2 regions of the Comamonas sp. AG1104 genome follow, and region 2 is predicted to be linked to the other one. Evidence: predicted binding sites of a transcription regulator. Region 2 holds the regulator's gene; the other holds the start of a gene.
What was found. Region 2 encodes HrcA, which represses chaperone genes, less so after heat shock. Its sites were predicted from a motif close to TTAGCACTCNNNNNNNNNGAGTGCTAA; they were not measured.
Positions count from the first base shown of each region.

Region 1: the regulator HrcA is predicted to act here: its motif matches at 7,478-7,504, upstream of groES (co-chaperone GroES).

Region 1 covers NZ_QQAS01000002.1:199,043-210,613, forward strand. The annotation lists gene ilvA (threonine ammonia-lyase, biosynthetic) at 1-864, opposite strand, end outside; gene DFO48_RS05515 (OsmC family protein) at 1,248-1,700, shown strand; gene coq7 (2-polyprenyl-3-methyl-6-methoxy-1,4-benzoquinone monooxygenase) at 1,760-2,377, opposite strand; gene DFO48_RS05525 (porin) at 2,708-3,802, shown strand; gene DFO48_RS05530 (porin) at 4,033-5,199, shown strand; gene groL (chaperonin GroEL) at 5,366-7,009, opposite strand; gene groES (co-chaperone GroES) at 7,103-7,393, opposite strand; gene DFO48_RS05545 (chemotaxis protein CheW) at 7,640-10,282, shown strand; gene DFO48_RS05550 (H-NS family nucleoid-associated regulatory protein) at 10,296-10,634, opposite strand; gene DFO48_RS05555 (GNAT family N-acetyltransferase) at 10,829-11,317, opposite strand; gene DFO48_RS05560 (bifunctional nicotinamide-nucleotide adenylyltransferase/Nudix hydroxylase) at 11,384-11,571, opposite strand, start outside.
Region 2 covers NZ_QQAS01000002.1:390,249-401,819, reverse strand. The annotation lists gene DFO48_RS06490 (tryptophan--tRNA ligase) at 1-369, shown strand, start outside; gene DFO48_RS06485 (response regulator transcription factor) at 449-1,159, shown strand; gene DFO48_RS06480 (FecR domain-containing protein) at 1,233-2,939, shown strand; gene DFO48_RS06475 (CHASE2 domain-containing protein) at 3,056-5,401, shown strand; tRNA gene DFO48_RS06470 (tRNA-Arg) at 5,455-5,531, opposite strand; tRNA gene DFO48_RS06465 (tRNA-Ile) at 5,648-5,724, opposite strand; gene hrcA (heat-inducible transcriptional repressor HrcA) at 5,777-6,784, opposite strand; gene DFO48_RS06455 (NAD kinase) at 6,814-7,713, shown strand; gene recN (DNA repair protein RecN) at 7,716-9,473, shown strand; gene rapZ (RNase adapter RapZ) at 9,478-10,401, shown strand; gene DFO48_RS06440 (winged helix-turn-helix domain-containing protein) at 10,431-11,114, shown strand; gene creC (two-component system sensor histidine kinase CreC) at 11,120-11,571, shown strand, end outside.

The sequences.
Region 1 (11,571 bases), 190 kb from region 2:
GCCCGATGGCTCGACGATGGAGCGGGTGTCGGTGAAGATGTCCTTGATGGCGGCGCAGACGGCATCGGTGTCCACGGTCACATAGTCATCCACCAGGCCCTGGGTGACACGGAAGGTTTCCGCCCCCACCAGCTTCACGGCCGTGCCGTCGGCGAACAGACCCACATCGGCCAGTTCCACGCGCTCGCCCGCCTGCACGGACTGCATCATGGCGTTCGAGTCCTTGGTATGCACGCCGATCACCTTCACCTCGGGGCGCACGGCCTTGATGTAGTTGGCAATGCCGGCAATCAGGCCGCCGCCGCCGATGGGCACGAAGATGGCATCCAGACGCTGGCTGCCCAGTTTTTGCAGCTGGCGCAGCAGCTCCATGGCGATGGTGCCCTGGCCGGCAATCACATCGGGGTCGTCAAAGGGGTGGACAAAGGTCAGACCCTCGGACTTTTGCAGCTTGACGGCATGCTTGTAGGCGTCCGAGTAACTTTCTCCGGCCAGCACCGCCTCACCGCCCAGGGCGATCACGGCATCGATCTTCACCTGGGGTGTGGTGGTGGGCATCACGATCACGGCGCGGCAGCCCAGCTTCTTGGCGCTCATCGCCGTGCCCTGGGCATGGTTGCCCGCGCTGGCGCAGATCACGCCCTTTTGCAGCTGCTCGGCCGTCAGATTGGCCATCTTGTTATAGGCGCCGCGCAACTTGAAGCTGAACACGGGCTGCTGGTCCTCGCGCTTCAGAAGCACTTTGTTGTGCAGGCGTCGGCTGAGGTTCTTGGCAATGTCCAGATCCGACTCCACGGCCACGTCATAGACGCGTGCATTGAGGATGCGAGTCAGATAATCGGCAGGGGTCAGGGCTTGAGTCATGGTGCAAATCGAAAGCAGAGCACCAGAGTCAGGGTAATCAGCCTGCCGGGTGCATGGAAGCCGACCATGATAGGCGCTTGCTTGCTGCGCTGCAGTACTCGCTCAAGAGGTGCATGCTGCTGCTCTGAGAAGCAGGATGCGCAGGCACGAAAAAAAGCCCCTAGCTCAGGAGCTAGGGGCTGAATCCACCATTAGAGGAGGTGGAGGAGACAAAGGGTGCGATACAGATAAGGATTAACCAGTAATCTGCAGTCTGCCTGCGGGTTTGACCTCACAGGTAACGCTTGGGTTGTATTGTATGGGTCTTGTGTTTTCTGTGCATCAAAAGATTCGGGTTTTTATGTATTTGATGCAAAATTGCAACAGTTTCGAGAGGGAAAACAATGGAATGCACGGTTAGTTGGACAGGCGCGGCCACCGGAACGCGCTCGGGCATGGGTTTTGTGGCAGAGACCGGCAGCGGCCATGTGGTCAATATGGATGGCGCGCCGGACGAAAAGAACCCGGCCAACGGCGGTCGCAACCAGGCACCGCGCCCCATGGAGATGCTGCTGGCCGGCGCCGGCGGCTGCACGGCCTACGACGTGGTGCTCATCCTCAAGCGTGGCCGCCACGATGTGAAGGGCTGCAGCGTGCAGCTGACTTCCGAGCGCGCCGAGACCGACCCCAAGGTGTTCACCAAGATTCACATGCAGTTCACGGTCAGCGGCAAGAGCCTGCCGGCCGGTGCCGTCGAACGCGCCATTGCCATGAGTCACGACAAATACTGCTCGGCGACCATCATGCTGGGCAAGACGGCCGAAATCACTACGGGTTTCGACATCGTCGAAGCCTGAACTGGACGTTTGATCGAAAAACGGGCCTCAACGGCCCGTTTTTGTTGAACAGACGCTAATCAGATGCGATGCGCCGTAAACGTCATGACTTTGGCCGCCACACGCATCAGCCCCTGGGCAATCGGGGGCAGCTGCATCGCACCTTCGTCGATCGCTGCTGCGGCATGACGCTCTTCGTCATCCTTCATGCGCTCGACCACGGCACGCGAAGCCTCGTCTTCCTCGGGCAGGCGACCCAGATGGCTTGCCAGGTGGGCAGAAACCTGATTTTCTGTCTCGACCACAAAACCCAGGCTGGCGGCATCGCTGAATTTGGCGGCAATCGTACCGATGGCAAAAGCGCCAGCAAACCACAGCGGGTTCAGCAACGAGGGCCTGTCACCCAGAGCATGCAGGCGCTCGCGGGTCCAGGCCAGGTGGTCCATTTCCTCGCGAGCGGCATGCAGCAGATGCTCGCGCAACTTCATGTCCTTGGTCACCATGGCCTGGGCGTTGTACAGCGCCTGAGCGCAGACCTCGCCCACATGGTTGACGCGCATCAAGGCTGCAGAGAGCTTGCGCTGCTCATCGCTCAGATCGGCTTCGGCGATCCCTGCTGCAGGCGAGCGCTCTGCGGCCACCGGGTCGGCAAACAGAGTGCGAAGAGCTGCATCGGCAGCGGTCAGAAACTTGTCCATGGCTAAAAAGAACTCAGTGCGGCGCCTGTCTGGCGTCAATGCACATAAGGTACACCAGAGTGGCTCATCCGCAACTTGCGCTGGGGCAATCCTAGGCCGAAACCCTTAAGGGTGTGCCCGCTAGTGCGGCTTGGTGTTTGTTGCGGTGGTGCAACGAAAACGCGCCGAATCGAGCAGTTTTGGGTGAATTCCTTTGCGCTGGGCTCGGGGGTCTGGTGCAATAGACCCAACTTCCCCACCAGGAGGTTGGCGCGGGAAACCGGTGGAGCTCGAGGCTCAAGTCTCTCTCCCATAGAACCGGCGCCCTTCTAAACCTTGGAGTAACTCGTAATGAAAAAATCTCTGATCGCCCTGGCAGTGCTGGCCGCTTCCGGCGCCGCAATGGCTCAATCTTCCGTGACCCTGTTTGGTATCGTTGATACTGGCGTGTCTTACGTCGACAACGCTGTCGGCAACAACGCCAAGTACGGCGTGCACAGCAGCGGCAACGCTACAAGCCGTCTGGGCCTGCGCGGTACTGAAGACCTGGGTGGCGGTCTGAAGGCTGGCTTCTGGCTGGAAGGCGAACTGGGTACTGACGACGGCAATGCTGCTCTGGGTGGTTTTAATTTCCGTCGTGAATCTACCGTGCGTCTGTCTGGCAACTTCGGTGAAGTTCGCCTGGGTCGTGAAACAACTCCCACTTTCCGCGCTGGTCTGAAGTATGACCTGTTCGGTGCTACCGGTATCGGTCAGAACATGGGCTATGCTGACTGGGCTGGCACTGGTATTGCTGACGGCAACACGATCCGTAAGGACAACATGCTGTCCTACTCTTCGCCTAACTTCAGCGGTTTCACCGCCAACATCAGCTATGCGTTTGATGAAAAGAAGGGTGCAACCATCTACGCAGGTACTCCTGACCAGATCACTCTGGGCGGAAAAGTTGGCCGTTACGTCGGTGGTAACGTTGGCTATGACAACGGTCCTCTGAGCGTGACTGCTGCCTACGGTACTTTGAGCTACGGTCAAGCTGGTGATCGTGACGAAATGTCCATCGGCGCTTCTTACAACTTTGGCGTGGCCAAGGTTGTGGGTAACGTTCAGCAGATCAAGTACAAGCCTGAGCAAGGTTCCAGCGCTAAGTTCAACAACTACCTGTTGGGCGTGTCCGCTCCTGTGGGTGGCGTTGGCGAAGTGAAGCTGCAGTACGCTATGTACGATCAAAAGGCTGATGACACCAAGGCTCACCAACTGTCCCTGGGCTATGTCCACAACCTGTCCAAGCGCACTGCTCTGTACGGTACCGTGGCTTACCTGAAGAACAAGGACGGCTCTTTCATGGCTCTGAACGCCAAGGGCGTTAGCAACCAAATCGGTCTGAAGGACAGCGGTGCTGCCCGCAACCAGACTGGCGTGCAAGTTGGTATCCGCCACGCTTTCTAATCAATTGCTGGCATAAGCCAGTAACTGCTTAAAAGCCAAAAGGCCTGTCGAAAGACAGGCCTTTTTTTATTTCTGGGGTTAAACCTGAAAGGGTGTTTGCTGAGAGGTTTGTCCCCAAAGGGAAAGGCCTGTGTTGCGCTTGTGCCAATGCGCGCGCGGTTGAGGAAAGCATTTCTAGAATGAATTTTCCACCAACTGTTTGCGAATTGAACTAAGAGAGAGGCAACACAATGACAACTTCGTTTGTGAAAAAAACTATAGCTGTAGCGATTCTGGGCGGCTTAGGGTCCATGGCATATGCACAAAGCAGCGTGCAACTGTATGGCATTGTGGATGCAGCGATTCGTCATACGACTAATGAGGGGCCGAATAAAAGCGGTCTGACAAAAATGATTGGTGGCGGCATGTCGGAGAGCCGCTGGGGTATCAATGTCAGGGAGGATCTGGGTGGAGGTTTGACTGCGATTGCCAATTTGGAAAATCGCTTTTGGACGGACTCCGGTTCTTCAAGCACGGCTCAACCATATTTTGCTCAATCATGGGTTGGTCTGCGCAGCAGTAGCTTTGGGCAGTTGACCTTGGGTCGTCAATACAACATGTTGTTTGACTTGGTGACGTCAACATATGCGTCATTTCCATATTCTCCATATATGGATGCATACAAGCCCGAAATTGGTATGGCAATGGGGGCGCGTGCGAATAATATGCTGAAGTACACGGCAGAGTTCGGGCCTGTTCGTGGCAGTATTCAATATTCTTTTGATGAGGGAGATACCTTTGCTAAAAAAGGTGTCTTTGCACCAGGTCTTAGTACAGGCCTAAAGACTGCGGGCGGCTATTTGCGTTATTCACAAAACGGAATATCTGCTGGCCTCGGTTATTTGAGCACAACGTTGCCAGGCGGAACCAAGGTCGATGCATGGACTTTAGGGGGCTCTTACAGAATGGGTAACTTGTACCTGATGACGGGCTATGCCCAGAATAAGCGCAAGGACAATAGCGGTGCGCCTATCGCATACCAAGCAACTGATATTGCTGTGCTTAATAACTTCTGGACGGGTAGTTCCAATGGTGGATTTGTTGCGGGAACTTCACCTTTGAATGCGGCAAATAAGCGAGAAATGATCAAGGTTGGCTTCGGTTATCAAGTCACCCCTCAATTGAATGCAGGGGTGCATTACTATCATGCCAAGCAAAGTGGCTCCAATGGCGGCATGTATAACGGTAAGGCCGATTTCATCATTGCCGTAGCGGACTATGCATTCTCCAAGCGAACCGATGCTTATTTTGCTGTTGATTACACGAAAACCAAGGGAGGAGCAGGTGTCGTTCTGGATGGGACCAATCAGGCTACTAAACGTACCGGTATCACTGTTGGTCTGCGCCACCGCTTCTAATTGTCATCAACTCATCTGAACGCAAAGCCAGCCAAATATATTGGCTGGCTTTTTATTGGCGGAAGCGCGCGTGCATATCAAGTGGATGTAAAAAAAGGCCGCAGATGCGGCCTTTTTGTTGTGAGCAAACCAGGTGGAGCAAACCACCCGGTCAGCAGCAGAGCAATTACATGCCCATGCCACCCATGCCGCCCATGCCGCCCATGTCGGGCATGGCAGGAGCTGCGTCAGCCTTGGGGGCTTCGGCGATCATGCACTCGGTGGTCAGCAGCAGGGAAGCCACGGAAGCGGCGTTCTGCAGAGCAGTGCGAGTCACCTTGGTGGGGTCCAGAATGCCCATTTCCAGCATGTCGCCGTAGGTGTCGTTGGCAGCGTTGAAGCCGTAGTTGCCGGAACCGTTCAGCACGGCGTTCACGACCACCGAGGGCTCGCCACCGGCGTTGGCCACGATTTCGCGCAGAGGGGCTTCGATGGCCTTCAGAACCAGCTTGATGCCGGCGTCTTGTTCGGCATTGCCGGTAGCCAGGGCGCCAACGGCTTGCTTGGCGCGCAGCAGGGCCACGCCACCGCCGGCCACGATGCCTTCTTCCACTGCAGCGCGGGTAGCGTGCAGGGCGTCTTCCACGCGGGCCTTCTTTTCCTTCATTTCGACTTCGGTGGCAGCGCCAACCTTGATCACGGCAACACCGCCGGCCAGCTTGGCCACGCGCTCTTGCAGCTTTTCACGGTCATAGTCGGAAGTGGCTTCTTCGATCTGGGCGCGGATTTGCTTGACGCGGGCTTCGATCTCAGCAGCTTGGCCAGCACCGTCGATGATGGTGGTGTTTTCCTTGCCGATTTCGACGCGTTGGGCCTGGCCCAGGTCTTCCAGGGTCACCTTGTCCAGCGACAGGCCCACTTCTTCAGCGATGACCTTGCCGCCGGTCAGGATGGCGATGTCTTCCAGCATGGCCTTGCGGCGGTCGCCGAAACCAGGTGCCTTCACAGCCACAACCTTCAGGATGCCGCGGATGGTGTTGACCACCAGAGTCGCCAGGGCTTCGCCTTCGACGTCTTCGGCAATGATCAGCAGGGGGCGGCCGGCCTTGGCCACAGCTTCCAGTGTGGGCAGCAGGTCGCGGATGTTGCTGATCTTCTTGTCGAACAGCAGAACGAAGGGGTTGTCCAGAACAGCGGCTTGCTTTTCGGGATTGTTGATGAAGTAGGGCGACAGGTAACCGCGGTCGAACTGCATGCCTTCGACGACGTCGAGTTCGTTATCCAGCGACTTGCCTTCTTCAACCGTGATCACGCCTTCCTTGCCGACCTTGTCCATCGCGTCAGCGATGATCTGGCCGATGGATTCGTCGGAGTTGGCGGAGATGGAGCCAACTTGAGCGATTTCCTTGGAAGTGGTGGTGGCCTTGGATTGCTTCTTCAGCTCTTCCACCAGGGCGGCGACAGCCTTGTCGATGCCGCGCTTCAGGTCCATGGGGTTCAGGCCGGCGGCCACGTACTTGGAGCCTTCGCGCACAATGGCTTGGGCCAGCACGGTAGCGGTGGTCGTGCCGTCACCAGCGATATCGTTGGTCTTGGAGGCCACTTCCTTCACGAGCTGTGCGCCCATGTTCTGCAGCTTGTCCTTGAGTTCGATTTCCTTGGCCACGGACACACCGTCCTTGGTCACGGTAGGGGCGCCGAAAGAGCGCTCCAGCACCACGTTGCGACCCTTGGGGCCCAGGGTAACCTTGACTGCGTTAGCCAGGATGTTCACGCCTTCAACCATGCGTGCACGGGCTTCACCACCGAAAACTACGTCTTTTGCTGCCATTTTTGGCTCCTAAAGAATGGGGTTCAATTGGGCTGCCAGCGCTTGTCAATCAGTCGCCGACAGCCATGAAGAGGGGGATGTGTTCGGGAAGGATTACTTCTCGACGACTGCGAACAGGTCGTCTTCCTTCATGACCAGCAGCTCGTCGCCGTGGATCTTCACGGTCTGGCCAGAGTACTTGCCGAACAGAACGCGGTCGCCGACCTTCACGTTCAGGGCGATCAGTTCGCCCTTGTCATTGCGCTTGCCGGGACCCACAGCCAGCACTTCGCCCTGGTCAGGCTTCTCGGTGGCAGCATCAGGGAGCACGATGCCCGAGGCTGTCTTGGTTTCGTTTTCGAGGCGCTTGACGATCACGCGATCGTGCAGGGGACGCAGGTTCATACCAACTCCTAAATACATCAACAAAGTTGAAACAAGACTTGCCAGCCATCCTGGCCGACATTCGGAATATCTAGGGTCAAGCTGTTAGCACTCAACCCCATTGAGTGCTAATAATAAGGCAATTTCCTGAGCTTTCAAGACCTCTCCCCGGCCGTTCGCAGGACAAATCTGTGAGGAAACAGGGTTTGTTCTTAGTCATGTGTAACGTGTTTTTACAAATAGGCCTGGCTTTTGCTCTGGCAGAACATGCCTCTAGAAACCATGACTGCCCCGGCGCAGCGCGCCCAGGATCTGCTGCAGACAGAAGTCTTCATTCCTCATATGCGCCAGGTCGGGCGCTGCGAGAGTTCGCTCAGGGAGCTGAATCTGATGTGGCGGCTCATAGAGTCCTCCGCCAAGATGAATTGCCCTCAGGAAGCGCAGGCCTTGCTGCCCATGATGGCCGCCACGCGTGGCGGCTTCGAGCGGCTGGAGCAGGACCTGGTGCAGTCCATGGTGATGCAGGCCGTGACGGGAGTGACGGTGGGGCTGGCCAGTCAGGCACAGCATCTGATCGATACCCTGGTGCGCAATCTCTACGAGCGCACGGCCGACGTGGGGTTTCTGGCGACCGACGCCATGCTGTGCCAGTTCATGGCCGCAGCGGATGGCGACGAGGCGGCCATCACCCAGCGTCTGCGTGCCTACCGCAGCAAGTACACGGTCTACGCGGACATTTTGCTGCTGGATGCCGAAGGCCAGGTGCGAGCGAGTGCTCGCGAGGGGAGTCAGGCCGCAGATCAGCCATGCCGGGATGCGTTGATTGCCCGCGCTCTGCAAAGCCAGGGCTTTGTGCAGAGCTTCGGTGCCACCGACCTGCTGCCGGGCCACGACAGTGGCTTGATCTATGCGCATCGCATGCTGCACCCTATCAACCGGCAAGCCATGGGCGTGCTGTGCCTGTGCTTTGACTTTGATGGCGAGATGCAAGGCATCTGGAGCGGACGAGACCAGGCTGACGGCAGTGGCGTACCTGAGGCGCAGACCAGCATCGCCCTGCTGCTTGATGAGCGGGGTCAGGTGCTGGCCAGCAGCGATCTGCACTGGATTGGTGTGGGTGCGAATGTGCGGCCTCACCGTGATGGTGCGAGCGCGCTGTATGTGCATGGAGGACGCACCTATCTGGTGCAGTCTGCGGCATCGGCAGGCTATCAGGGCTATATGGGCCCCCAAGGCTGGCGGGCGCAGATCATGACGCCACTGGAGCTGGCCTTTGGCCTCCAGTCGCAGGCAGGCCTGGATGGGCTGGATGCTGCGGTGACCCAGGGCCTGCTGGCGCACGCGCACCGTTTCTGCCCGCCCCTGCACGCGATCCACAGCGCGGCGGACACCATACGCCGTGTGGTCTGGAACGGGCGGGTGATGACGGCAGGCAAGCAGATGGACAACACGCGGCTGCAAGCCGTGCTGGAGCAGATTGGCGAGACGGGGGCGCGGACCAACGAGGTGTTCTCTCAATCCATTGATGCGCTCTATGGCACGGTGCTCAATACCGCACTGCGGGACAACAGCCTGTTGACCAGTCTGCTGGTGGATCTGCTCGATCGCAATCTCTACGAACGCGCCAATGACTGCCGCTGGTGGGCACTGACGCCGCAGCTGTCTGAATTGCTGGAGGCCCTGGCCCTGGGGGAAAGGGCTGGGGATCGAGTGAGTGAGGCGTGTGAGTTGCTCACCAGCATTCACGACCTCTATACGGTCTACCAGCAAATCATGGTCTATGACGCCCGCGGCAAAGTCGTGGCCGTCAGCCAGAGAGGGCAGGCAGAGGGCCGGGAACTGCAGGGCAGCCATATAGAGGCTGACAGCCTGCACGAGGTCCTGGCACTGGAAGGGTCCCAGGCCTATCACGTGTCGCCATGGCGGCCCTGTGTGCAGCACGAGGGTGACGGCCCGACCTATGTCTATCACGCGGCCATACGCAACGCCGATGGCGTGGTGCTGGGCGGGATCGGCCTGGTGTTCCATGCACAGCGTGAATTCAAGGCCATGCTCGAGGGCGTGACCGGCGTTCAGGCAGCAGGTGCAGGCGGCAGGCGGGTGGCCTACCTGAACCGCTCGGGCCTGGTCATGTCTTCCTCGGATGTGCAGCTGCAGCCGGGCATGCGGCTGGATCTGCCGCCACAGATGCTGGCCCTGGCATCAGGCCAGAGCATGGCTCGCGCCATGGTGTATCAGGGCCAGTATTGCGTGGTGGCGATCACGGCGGGCAGCGGTTACAGGGAGTTCAAGCGCAGTGATGGCTATCGCGAAGAGGTACTGGCCTTGTCCGTGCAGGCGTTTGGCGCCGTGCAGGACGATGCGCTGGCGGCAGTCTCGCGCCGCAACACCAGGGTGCAAAGCCTGGCGGCGGCCAGCCAGGACAGTGCAGCCGGCATGGAGATGGCGACCTTTTTTGTGGGGCGCAGCGTGCTCGCCGTGGACGCGGCCTGCGTGCTCGAGGCCCAGAGTGCCTCGGCCATCGCTCCTGTTTCGGCCGGACGCTTGCCGCATTGCGTGGGCACGTTGGCGCGGCGCAGCCAGGGGGCTGTGGCCGGCTATGTCTGGGTCTTCGATCTGGGGGCGCTGCTTTTTGGCAAGCCCGTGACCAGGACGGCGCAAAGCCAGGTGATAGTGCTGGAGCACCAGGGGCTCAAGCTGGGCGTGCTGGTCAGCGATCTCGAAGGAGTGGTGCGATTCGAGAGCGGGCAGTTGCGACTGGCTCCTGCAATGGCGGGTGCGGCGGATCAACTGGTGGACCGCTTGATCCGGGCCAATGACGGCGATCTGCTCATCCAGTGCCTGAACGTGGCGGCCCTGGTGTGCATGCTCAAGACACCTCAGCCGGCGGAGCAGGGCGCTGGCGGCTGAGCGGCCCGGTAGCTTATTGAACCGGGAAGGGGTTTTTTTCGTCGCGCGGCGCGCTGAAGTCCACGCTGGGCGTGGTCTTGATCTCGTACTGGCTGCGGTCCTTGCTCTCGATCCACTTCGGAGGCTTGCCACGGCCGGTCCAGGTCGCGCCGCTTTCGGGGTCGTAGTACCTGGCCTCGACCTTTTTCTTTTCTTCAGGCCTCCAGGGGAAGACCTGCTGAGAGGTAAAGCCGAATGTGGCGATCAGTTGCTTGACGGTGGCCAGGGCTTCCTTGGCTTCGGTGCTGCGCGCTTCTTCGATGCGCTTGTCCAGCGCATTTTTCTGAGCGATGAGTTCTTGATAGCTTGGCATTCTGGATTCCAGAGATAGTGTGAAAGGTCAGCACTGATTGCCGCCTTTGTTATTGTTTTGCAAAACCATTCATTTTGGCGCAAGCGCGAATGCGCCGCATTGTTGATGTTGCGTACACTCAATCTGCAAAGGGGTGCACATCACTTCGAAGGGCTGCACACATCACTCTGGATGATCCGGCCTGCAGCTCAGGCCTATTTGTCGCCGGCGGCCATGGCCTGCAAGGCGGTGCCGGTCATGCGATAGCGGATCCACTCGGTCTGCGGCAGGGCTCCCAGGCTGTCATAGAACTTGATGGAGGGGGTGTTCCAGTCCAGGCAGCTCCATTCAAAGCGGCCGCAGTCCTTTTCCAGTGCAATCCGGGCCAGATGCTGGAGCAGGGTCTTGCCGGCGCCGTGGCCGCGTGCGTCAGGCGTGATGTACAGGTCTTCCAGATACAGGCCATGCTGGCCCTGCCAGGTGGAATAGTTGAAAAAGTACACGGCAAAGCCCACGGCCTTGCCCTCGATCTCGCAGATCAGGCCGAAAACGGCGGGGTTGGCACAGAACAGCGTGCGACGCACATGGTCGGGCGTGGCCTTGACCTCATGCTCGGCCTTTTCATAGATGGCGAGTTCACGCACAAAGTGCAGGATCAGGTCGATGTCTTGCTCGGTGGCGGGGCGAATATGGAGCTGGCTCATGGAATTGCAGGAAAAAGTAGCTCCAGCGCCTGATGGTCAAGCGCCTGGAGCTATGGTTTTGTTGTATCAGGCGACCTGGAGCTCGGGCTCGCTCTGAGCCAGAGTCACGGGCAGGAACTGGCACAGGATTTGGAAATGATCCTCGAAGAACTCGGCCTCCATGCGGGGCAGATCGGCAATCGGCACCCAGCGGGCAAGGGCGGCGTCGTCCGCGCCCTGTACCGGAGGCAGGCTGGGCTGCACGCCCAGATCCA
Region 2 (11,571 bases):
GCCGTCAAGGCACGCAAGCTGGCGACGCCTTTGCTGCAGCAGCTGCGCGGCGCCGTGGGCATCCGCAATCTGGCACAGGCCAGCAAAGCCAAGACCAAGGCCGCCAAGACTGCACTGCCCCAGTTCAAGCAGTATCGCGAATCCGATGGCCAGTTCTACTTCAAGCTGGTGGCCGCTGACGGTCAGCTGCTGCTGCAAAGCCTGGGCTTTGCAGCCCCCAAGGAAGCGGGGCAGAACATTGCCCAGTTGCAGCGCGAAGGCGCGACGGCTCTGGCCGCCATCAAGCCGCGCCTGCAGACACTGGATGGTGTCAGCGATGACCTGGTGATCCAGGCTCTGGAACAACTGCGTGAGGCGGCCGAGCAATAGCTCCTCGCTGCCCGATGGACGCTGCCTCTGCATTCAAAGGACAGCGTGGATGCAATCCTTCGCACTAAAGGAACTACCGATGCGTATTGCTGCTCTGGATGACGATCCACTACAACTGGAACTGTTGCAACAAGTCGCGACGGAAGCCGGGCACAGCTGTCACTCCTACCTCAAAGGGGCAGCCCTGCAGCAAGCCCTGCGCCGCGAAAGCTTCGATTTGCTGCTGATTGACTGGGAGCTGCCCGATGTCAAGGGGCCCGATATCGTGCGCTGGGTGCGCGAGCAGATCAGCAAGGAAGTGCCGGTCATCTTTGTGACCCACCGCAGCGAAGAGGCCGACATTGTCGAAGGCCTGGCCTGTGGTGCCGATGACTTCATGATCAAGCCCGTACGTGCGGGCGAGCTGCGTGCTCGCATCTCCGCCCTGCTGCGCCGCGCCTATCCGCTGACAGCACAAAGCGTGCTGGACTTCGGTCCCTACCGCTTTCTCACCACCACCAATGGCATAGAGATGGACGGCCAGCCCGTGGAGGTCACGCACCGCGAATACACGCTGGCACTGACGCTGTTCCAGAACCAGGGCCGTTTGCTCTCGCGCGATCATCTGCGCGAAGTCGTCTGGGGCCATAACGCCGAGGTGCAGTCACGCTCGCTGGACACCCATGTCTCGCGCCTGCGCAATCTGCTGAACTTGCGCGCCGGTCAGCCCTATGCCATTTCAGCCGTTTATGGCTATGGTTACCGCCTGGATGCCCCCGAAGCTGCGCAGCCCGCAGCCCCAGCTGCCTGAGTTCGGCAGCCCCCATAACCCGCCTTTAAAGATGCCTGATTTACGTCAAAACCTCTTTTCCGTCCACTCCCCCATGCCTATTCTGGGTGCAGGCATGCTGTGGGTGGCGTTTGGAGGGATGACGGCAACAGGTCTGGCTCATGCCCAGATCACGCCCCGCGGCAACGATGTCATTGCCCACCGCGTGGTGACTGGAGATACGCTGGAGACGCTCGCAGCACGCTACCTGGGCGACCACATGCGCTGGACAGCACTGCAAAGCCACAACAAAGTGGAAGACCCCTTGCGCCTGCGCCCAGGTTCGGTGCTGGAAATTCCCACGCGCCTGTTGCGCGCCGCGATGGCTTCGGTGGTGTTTGTGCAGGGCGATGTGCAAAGCACACGCTCTGTGAGCCATCTCGCAGACTCCGTCAACGCGCCGCCGCAGCCTGTGCAAAAAGGCCAGCTGCTACAGGAGGGCGATTCGCTGCAGGTTCCCGCCAACGCCTTTGTCTCTGTGCGCCTGGCAGATGGCTCACTGGTGCGCGTGCAGTCCGAATCCGATGTCGAGCTGCGCCAGATGCGCCGCAAAGGCCGAGCCGGCACTCTGCAGTCCGTCATCGATCTGCGCGAAGGCGCGATTGAAGCAAAAGTGTCCAGACAGACCAATGGCGAGCGCCGCTTCGAAGTGCGCACCCCGGCGGCCTCGACCAGCGTGCGCGGCACCCAGTTTCTGGTAATGAGCGATGACGAGGGCCGCACGGCTGCTGCCGTCGACGAAGGCTCGGTCGCCGTACAGACGGGCCAGCCCTCAGCCTTGCTGAGGCCAGGTCAAGGTCTGTCCGTTTCCGCCAACGGCCAGATCGGCAGACCCACCGCCATGCTGGAGGCTCCCGATATTGCGGCCTGGCCCTCTCTTGTCGAAGACGCCAGCTGGGTCAGCCTGCCCCTGCCTGCCATGGCTGGTGCCGTGCGTTACCAAGTGCTGCTGGCTCAGGACAGGGAGCTGACCCAGATCGTGCGCGGCGGCATGTTCACCCGGTCACCTGCACGCCTGACGGGAGTGGAAGACGGCAGCTACATTGCGGCCATTCGCGCCATTGACGCCAACGGCATTCCTGGCAAGCGCAGCCTGCAGGCATTGCGCATCAAAGCTCATCCGGTGCCGCCACTCTATGAGTCTCCAGCACCTGAAGCCACCATCGGACAGGGCCAGCAAGGCCTGCAATGCACCCAGGTGGCGGAGGCCTCGGCCTACCGCATCCAGGTAGCTGCCGCCGACGGCAGCTTTGCCCAGCCGCTCATCGACGCCAACGACCTCAAGGACTGCGCCCTGCCTGCCGAGGCGCTGGCCAGGCTGCCTGTCGGCGAGTACCTGTGGCGCGTGGGCAGCATCCGCACGCTGGGCAACGGCCAGCCGGATGCGGGCCCCTTTGCCCCCCCTCAAAAGATGAAACTGGCCCTGGCACCCAAATCGCCCGAGCTGCAGATCGGCGGCGCGCCCGGCGAAGGCAGCAGCCATATTCACTGGGCAGGTGAAGAGGGTCAACGCTACCGCATCGTGGTGGCCAGCGACGCCGGTTTTACGGCACCCCTGATCGACATCTGGGTGACCCAGCCTCAGTGGAGCACGCAGGACCTGCCTCCTGGCACCTACTATCTGCAGATGCAGGTTGAGGACGCCAACGGCCTGCGCAGCAATCTCTCTGCCGCGCGCCAATTCCAGACCGGCAACTGGGTGACCTCGTCCGAGGGGCAGACGATGACTTCCGGCGACGGTTCACGCCTGATGCGCCAGTAAAAACAATAGCTGCCAGCGCTTGAATTCCATGAAACTTCATAGGATTCATATCTTGATCGCTTATATAGCAGGCGCTGGTAGCTATGGTTTTATGTGCTTCTCACCGAATCGCCCATATGGTTGAAGCACCCAACCTGCGCAAAAGCCGCTTGCAGAACCTGCGCCTGAGCTGGCTGCTGCTCAGCACTTTCCTGCTCGGCATGACCTGGTGGCTCAGCGGCCCGGGGCAGCTGGCACGTCTCAACGGCATTATTCAGGACACCTCGGCCTGGCTGCACCAGCGTCCTGCCTCGCCCGATGTTGTCATCGTGGCCATCGACGATGACAGTATCGACAGCATAGGCCGCTGGCCCTGGCGGCGTGCACTGCACGCCGCCGTGCTGGAGCGCATCACCCAAGGCCAGCCTCGCGCCATCGGCATGGATGTGGTCTTCAGCGAGGAAGACTGGGATTACCCCGGAGACGATCTGCTGCTGCAACGAGCATTGCAAAAAAGCGGCAATGTAGTGCTGCCCGTCACGCGCGCCGCGCAAAGCGCTGCCACCACTCCTTTACAGAGCCTTGCCAGCGAGGCTGCTGCTCTGGGCCACACCCAGATGCCTGTGGATGCCGACGGTGTGGTGCGACGCTTTTATGCGCAGGAAGGCAAGGCCGGCCAGCTCTGGTGGCATATGGCGCTGAGCCTGTACTGCGTGGGCCAGACCACCCGCCCCTGCCAGCCATCTGCCCCATCTCCAGCAGAGCCGGTTGCAGCCAACTCCTGGCAAAGGCTGCAGCCCCAGTTCATCGCTTTTGCCCGAGCTTCGCGGGACCGCCAGAACAGCCTGGGCTCGCCGTTCACCACCTACTCCTATATCGACATCCTGCGCGGCAATATCCCAGCGGTCGCTTTTCGCGGCAAATACGTGCTGATTGGAGCCACTGCCGCAGGTCTTGGCGAAAAATTCACAGCCCCCATCGGCTTTGATGCGCGCCTGATCTCGAATGTGGAAATGCTGGGCCATGTGCTCAACGGCATCCTTCAGGACACACATCTGGAGCCAGCCTCTGCCACGCTCAACCGCAGCCTCAATCTGTTGCCCGTGCTGCTGGGCCTGCTGGCTCTGGCCTGGCTCGGCCCTTCTGGCGGGCTGATTTCCAGCATCCTGCTGGCCTTGCTCAGTCTGTCGATAGCCGGTTTGGCACCACGTTGGGGCCATGTGCAGACAGCCCCCGCTGCGGCACTGCTGAGCCTGTCGCTTGCCTACCCGCTCTGGAGCTGGCTGCGCCTGCGCGCCGCCACACGCTTTCTGGCTCTGGAGCTGCGCGATCTGCAAGGCCAGGTCCTGCCCGCGCCCTCGCTCAAGAGCGATGCATTCGATCAGCGGATCGACGCTGTGGAGCAAGCCTCGCGCCAGCTGCGCGCATTGCATCATTTCGTCAGCGAAAGCCTGCGCCAGCTTCCCTCGGCCACTTTTGTCTGCGACCGCGAAGGACTGCTGCTGCTTGCCAACACGGCCGCGCACCGCTATATCGAAAGCCTGGGGCACAAACTCCAGCAGGGCGACGATCTGGTCGCCCTGCTCCACGGCCTGAACAGCGCCAGCAGCGACGGCGGCCGCGCTGCCAGCAGCACACCACTGCTCACGCACAGTGCATTGCAGCAAGCCACTCTGTCACGCCAGAGCGAAGGACGCGACACCCAGGGCCGCCACTTGATGTTGCTGAGCCAGAGCTTCGAGGCGCCGCCCACCACGGGCTGGCTCATCACCCTGGTCGACATCAGCGACCTGCGCAGTGCACAGGCCCAGCGCGACCAGGCCATGCAGTTCATCTCCCACGATATCCGTGCCCCGATAGGCTCCATCATCACATTGCTGGAGATGCAGCGCACAGGCAAGCGCATCGAGTCGCAAGATGCACTGCTTGACCGCATTGAGGGCTATGCCCAGTCGTCTCTTGAGCTGGCAGACGATTTCGTGCATCTGGCCAGAGCCCAGCAACAGCAATACCGCAGCGAGGTCCTGGATCTGGGTCTGCTGGCGGATCAGGCCGTCTCGGATTGCTGGACCCTTGCCCAGCAGCAGAACATGCAACTGGCGTTCGAGCTGCCGGATGCCGAAGCCTGCGTGCATGGCGACCCCGGTCTGCTGCACCGCGCCGTCATCAATTTGCTGACCAATGCCATCAAGTACGGCAAGCCGCAAGATACCGATGCCAGCGCCCTTGTGGAAATCCGTATTGCTGAGCAAGGCAGCCGATGGGGCATTGCAGTGCGCGATCACGGCCCCGGCATGGATGAGGAGTCGCTGACCAGGCTCAGCCAGCCCTTCGAGCGCCTGCAGCAGCACCAGCGCATGGATGGCGTGGGCCTGGGCCTGGCCTTCACGCGCACCGTGGCACAGCGTCATGGCGGCAGCCTGCAGATAAGCAGCCAGCTGGGCCAAGGCAGCAGCTTCACATTGCTGATACCCAAAGCCTGAGCCCAGAAACGAAAAAGCCTCAGAACTTTTCAGTTCTGAGGCTTGACGTTTTTTGGTGCGGCTGGCAGGAATCGAACCCACGACCCCTTGGTTCGTAGCCAAGTACTCTATCCAGCTGAGCTACAGCCGCAACAGGGTTGTATTCTAGCAGTGCAAAAACGGCTCTCTGACCAAATCGACAACTTTTTCGCGTTCATACAAAGAAAAAGCCTGCCATCGATGAAGACGGCAGGCTTTCATGCAGCTTGGTAGGGCGTGGCGGACTTGAACCGACGACCAAAGGATTATGAGTCCTCTGCTCTAACCAACTGAGCTAACGCCCCAACACTGACAACAGCCGTGGCTGCCACCAGAAAAACTTCGCCATTGTAGGGCCTAACGCTTGTGGCTCAGAGCATTGCTCACCAGTTTGGATGTGATATCGACAATCTGGATCATCTTGTCGTAGTGCATGCGCGTGGGGCCGATGACCCCCAAGGTACCGACCACCTTGCCGTCGAGTTCATAGGGAGCACTCACTACGGACAGATCTTCAAACGGTACGGTCTGGCTCTCGCCGCCGATATAGATGCGCACGCCATCGGCCTGATTGGAGAAGTCCAGCAACCTGAGGATTTGCGTTTTCTGCTCGAACAGGTCGAAAGCGCGGCGCAGATTGCCCATGTCGCTGGAAAAATCGCTCACGGACAGCAGATTGCGCTCGCCGGCGATCACCACATCCTCGCGATCATGGTTGCTCATGACCTCAGTGCCTACATTCACCGCCGCCTGCATGAGGCTGGCAACCTGACCCCGCAATTGCTCCACCTCGGTTTGCAGCCGCGAGCGCACCTCCTCCATTGTCAAACCGGCGTAATGGTGATTGAGGAAATTCGAGGCTTCTATCAGTTGCGAGGACTCGTAATCCACATCCGTGAAGATCACACGGTTTTGCACATCGCCTTCGGGCGAGACGATGATGACCAGAAAGCGCCGCTCCGACAGGCGCACGAACTCGATATGCTTGAAGACGGAGCTGCGACGCGGCACCATGACCACACCCACGAACTGGGAGAGGTTGGATAGCAGATTGGCCGCATTGGCAATCACCTTCTGCGGCTGTTCAGGCATCAGGCCGGGCGTTACAAGATCGCTGCGATCCACTGTCAGCATGGTGTCGACAAACAGGCGGTATCCCCTGGCTGTCGGCACGCGGCCTGCCGATGTGTGAGGGCTGATGATCAGACCCATCTCTTCCAGGTCGGCCATCACATTGCGTATGGTGGCAGGCGACAATTCAAGCCCGGATGCACGTGAAAGAGTGCGCGAGCCGACTGGTTGACCGTCAGCGATGTAACGCTCGATCAGCGCTTTGAGCAATAACTTGGCACGTTCGTCGAGCATGATTTCATTTTAATGATGTAATTTCCCAGATGACATCCACGTTCCACCATATTGCCCTGATCGGCAAGTACCACACACCCGCAGCAGGCGTTCCGTCCGATGCAGCCAGCGAAGCGCTGCAACGGATTGCCGGTTACGTGCGCAGCCTGGGTTGTGAGGTGATTCTGGATACCCAGTCCGCCATCTACGCGGGCCTGCCCGATTACCCGAGCATGGACGTGGACGGCCTGGGAAGGCATTGCGACCTCGGCCTGGTGGTGGGCGGCGACGGCACCATGCTGGGCGTGTGCCGCCATCTGGCGCGCTATGGCACGCCGCTGGTCGGCATCAACCAGGGGCGCCTGGGTTTTGTCACCGATATCGCCCTGGATGAATTCGAAGCCTCCATCACGCCCATACTGCAGGGCGAGTACGAGGAAGACGAACGCACCCTGATGAATGCTCGCGTCATGCGCGACGGCCAGTGCGTGTTTGAAGCCCAGGCCATGAATGATGTGGTGGTCAACCGTGGCTCGACCTCGGGCATGGTGGAGCTGCGCATTGAGGTCGGCGGCAGCTTTGTCTCCAACCAGCGCGCGGACGGCTTGATCGTAGCCACCCCCACGGGCTCCACCGCCTATGCGCTATCGGCCGGCGGCCCCATGCTGCACCCTTCGATTCCGGCCTGGGTGATGGTGCCCATAGCGCCGCACAACCTCTCCAATCGCCCCATCGTGCTCTCCGACGCCCAGGAAGTGACTATCGAGGTGGTGGGCGGCCGAGGCGACGCCAGCGCGAACTTTGACATGCAGTCACTGAAATCGCTGCAGCATGGCGACCGCATCCTGGTGACGCGCGCCGATCACAGCGTGCACTTTCTGCACCCCAAGGGCTGGAATTACTTCGACACCCTGCGCAAAAAGCTGGGCTGGAACGAGGGAGGCGTCTGACCATGGCCTTGAAGCGCATCGTCCTGCGGGACTTTGTGATTGTCCAGTCACTCGATCTGGACTGGCAGACCGGCTTCACGGTGCTGACCGGCGAAACCGGGGCCGGCAAATCCATCATGCTCGACGCTCTGCAACTGGTGCTGGGCGCACGAGCCGATGCACAGGTGGTGCGCGAAGGCTGCCCTCAGGCCGATATTTGCGCAGAGTTCGATTGCCCACCCCATCTTCATGAGTGGCTGGAAGAGTCGGGTTTTGCGCAGGAACAGGATTTGCTGCTGCGCCGCGTCATTGACAGCCTGGGCCGCAGCCGTGCCTGGATCAACGGATCGCCCGCCACGGCCACGCAGCTGCGCCATCTGGGCGATCAGCTGATCGACATTCACGGCCAGCATGCCTGGCAAAGCCTGACCCGCCCGGACGCAGCACGCGCCATGCTGGATACCTACGGCGGCATTGAAACGACCCAGCTCAAATCGCTTTGGCAGGACTGGCGCCAGAATCATCAGGCTCTGGAGCAGGCGCTCTCGGCCCAGGACAATCTGCAGCGCGAACGAGAGCGCCTGCAATGGCAGATTTCCGAACTGGACAAGCTGTCGCCGCACGCCGAAGAGTGGGATGAGCTCAATGCCCAGCACACACGTCTGTCACACGCGCAGACCCTGATGGACTCGGCCCAGTCCTGCCTGCAACTGCTGGAGGATGACGATGCGGGAGCGGCCACCCCCTTGGGCAGGGCCCACCACATGCTGCAGGACCAGGAGCACCTTGAGCCCGAGTTTCAGAGCATTGCCGACGTACTGGGCTCCTGTGTGGCCCAGTTGCACGATGCCCGTCACTCGCTGCAGGCCTATCTGCGCCGCGCCGATCTGGACCCCGAGCTGCTGGCCGATCTCGATGAACGTCTGTCGCTGTGGATGCAGCTGGCGCGCCGCTACAAGCGCACGCCCGAGGACTTGCCCGCCCTGCTCGAAGGCTGGAGACAGGAGCTGCACCAACTGGATGCTGCCGTCGATGTGGAGGGGCTGCGCGCCAAAGAGCAGGCCGCCCACCTCAGATATCAGGCCGAGGCGCGCAAAATCTCGCAGCAGCGCACCCTGGCAGCACCACGCCTGTCGCGCGCCATCACCCAGTCCATGCAAAGTCTGGGCATGAAGGGCGGCCGTTTTGAGGTGCAGCTGGAGCATGCCGATGCAGCCAGTCCCGCCGGCATGGACAGCATCACTTTTCTGGTTGCAGGCCATACCGGCGCCACGCCCAAACCCGTTGCCAAGGTGGCATCGGGCGGCGAGTTGTCACGTATCTCGCTGGCCATTGCCGTGACCACCAGCGAACTGGGCCAGGCCGGAACCCTGATCTTTGACGAGGTGGACTCCGGCGTGGGTGGAGCGGTGGCCGAAACCGTGGGCCGCCTCATGCACTCGCTCGGCGATTCGCGCCAAGTGCTGGCCGTCACTCACCTGCCCCAGGTCGCTGCCTATGCAGACCAGCACTACCGGGTGACCAAGCGCCCCAAGTCAAACACCACCATCAGCAGCGTGGACCCGCTGGCGGGCGAGGAGCGCGAGATGGAGATGGCCCGCATGCTGGGCGGCGAGCACCTGTCCGAAGCAACCATGGCCCATGCCAGAGAAATGCTGGCCATGGCAAGATTGCCTGCAAAGCAGGTCGCAAGCATCGCCCTGCGCCCATCGGGCACCCAGGCCCGAAATGCCAAGGCCAGCACTACAGCACGCAAAAGCGGCAAAGTCAGAGGAGTTTGAAATCATGTCCATGGAGATTGTTCTGATCAGCGGCATGTCCGGATCGGGCAAATCCGTTGCGCTGCATGCGCTGGAGGATGCTGGCTACTACTGCGTCGACAACCTGCCCCCGGAACTGCTGCAATCCTTTGTGGAGCTCAAGCTCAACCATCAGGACGAGAAAGTGGCCATCGCCATGGATGCACGCAGCGCCAAGGGCCTGCCTCAGCTGCCTGACCAGCTGCGTCGCCTGAAAAAGCAGGGGCTGATGCCACGCATGATTTTTCTCGATGCCGACAGCAGTACTCTGATCAGGCGCTTTTCGGAAACCCGCAGACGCCACCCTCTGTCTCCGGGCTCCCAGACGAACGAGCGCCAGGCACTGGAGCTCGATATTGAAAAGGAGCGCGAGCTGCTGGGCCTGCTGCGCGACCGCTCCATCGTCATCGACACAGGCGACCTCAAGTCGGCGCAGCTGCAAAGCTATATCAAGCAGATCATCGAAGCACCCACAGGGCAGATGACGCTGATGTTCCAGTCCTTTGGGTTCAAGCACAGCATGCCCACAGACTCTGACTATGTGTTTGACGTGCGCATGCTGCCCAATCCCTTCTACGACAATGAACTGCGTGCCTTGACGGGCCTGGACAAGCCGGTTGCCGACTATCTGGGCGCCTTGCCCGAGGTGCAGCAGATGCAACTGGATATACAGCAGTTCCTCGAACGCTGGCTGCCGCTGCTGGCCAGAGATCACCGCAGCTATGTCACCGTGGGCATAGGCTGCACGGGCGGGCAGCACCGCTCGGTCTTTCTCGTCGAAGCCCTGGCCAAGCATTTCGAGAAGCACTGGCCCACCGTGCGCCGCCACCGATCACTGGATTTTCGTGACAAATTCATCCAGGTCTCGCAGCAGTTTCTGGCCCCGGACGCCATCCAGCCGATCAGCTGAACCGCATGCTCAGCCCTCAGACGTCAGCCATGCAGGTGCTGCTGCTCGAAGACGACCCGGCCATTGCAAGAACGATTTGCTACGCTCTGGAGCGCGAGGGCATAGCCGTCACCCACAGCCTGCTGATTGCCGATGCGCGTCAGCAGTGGAGCAGGACAGCGTTTGATGTACTGCTCATGGATGTGGGCCTGCCCGACGGCAACGGCCTGGACTGGTGCCGCGAGCTGCGCTCTGCCGGCTCCATTGTTCCGGTACTGGTGCTCAGTGCCAGAGGCGAGGAGATGGACAAGGTTCTGGGCCTGGAACTGGGCGCGGACGACTATCTGACCAAGCCCTTCAGCCCCCGCGAGCTGCTGGCGCGCACCCGAGCCCTGCTGCGTCGCTCCAGGCAATTTCAGCCTGCAGCGACCGCCCAGCTTGCGAAAGCACTGCAAATAGATGAGCAAGGACAACGAGCTCTGATCCACAGCAAGGCGCTGGATCTGACCAGGCGCGAATATCAGCTGCTGCAGAGCCTGGTCAACGCGGCAGGCCGTATCCTGAGCCGCGACGCCTTGCTGGAGCAAATCTGGGGGCTGGACAGCGAGAGCACGGACCGCACGGTGGATACCCACATCAAGACCCTGCGCGCCAAACTGCGCGAGCGTTTGCCCGATCAGGAGCTCATCGTCACCCACCGCGGTCTGGGCTATAGCCTGAACCAGCCCGGATAGCCGGTATGCGTCTGGGCCTGCGCCTCTTCTTTGCCTTCTTCCTGATCAACGGTCTGGCCGCCTTTTTCGTGCTGCGCGTCTTCATGGTGGAGATCAAGCCCAGCGTGCGCAAGGTGACCGAGGACACGCTGGTGGAGACCGCCTATGCGCTTGCCACACTGGCCAGTGCCGACATGGAAAAAGGTCGGCTGCAAGCCGGTGCGGACAGCACGTTTGCTGCTCAGCTTCAGGGCTACACACAAAAGCCGATACAGGCCTGGATCTGGGACACACGCAAGACCACGCTGGATCTGCGCATCACCGTCACCGACGCCCGGGGTATGGTGCTGTTCGACTCCCAGGGCAGGGACCAGGGCGCCGACTACTCGCGCTGGCGCGATGTCTATCTGACGCTGCGCGGTGAATATGGCGCACGCACCACGCGCGCCGTCAAGGAGGACGAATCCAGCAGCGTCAT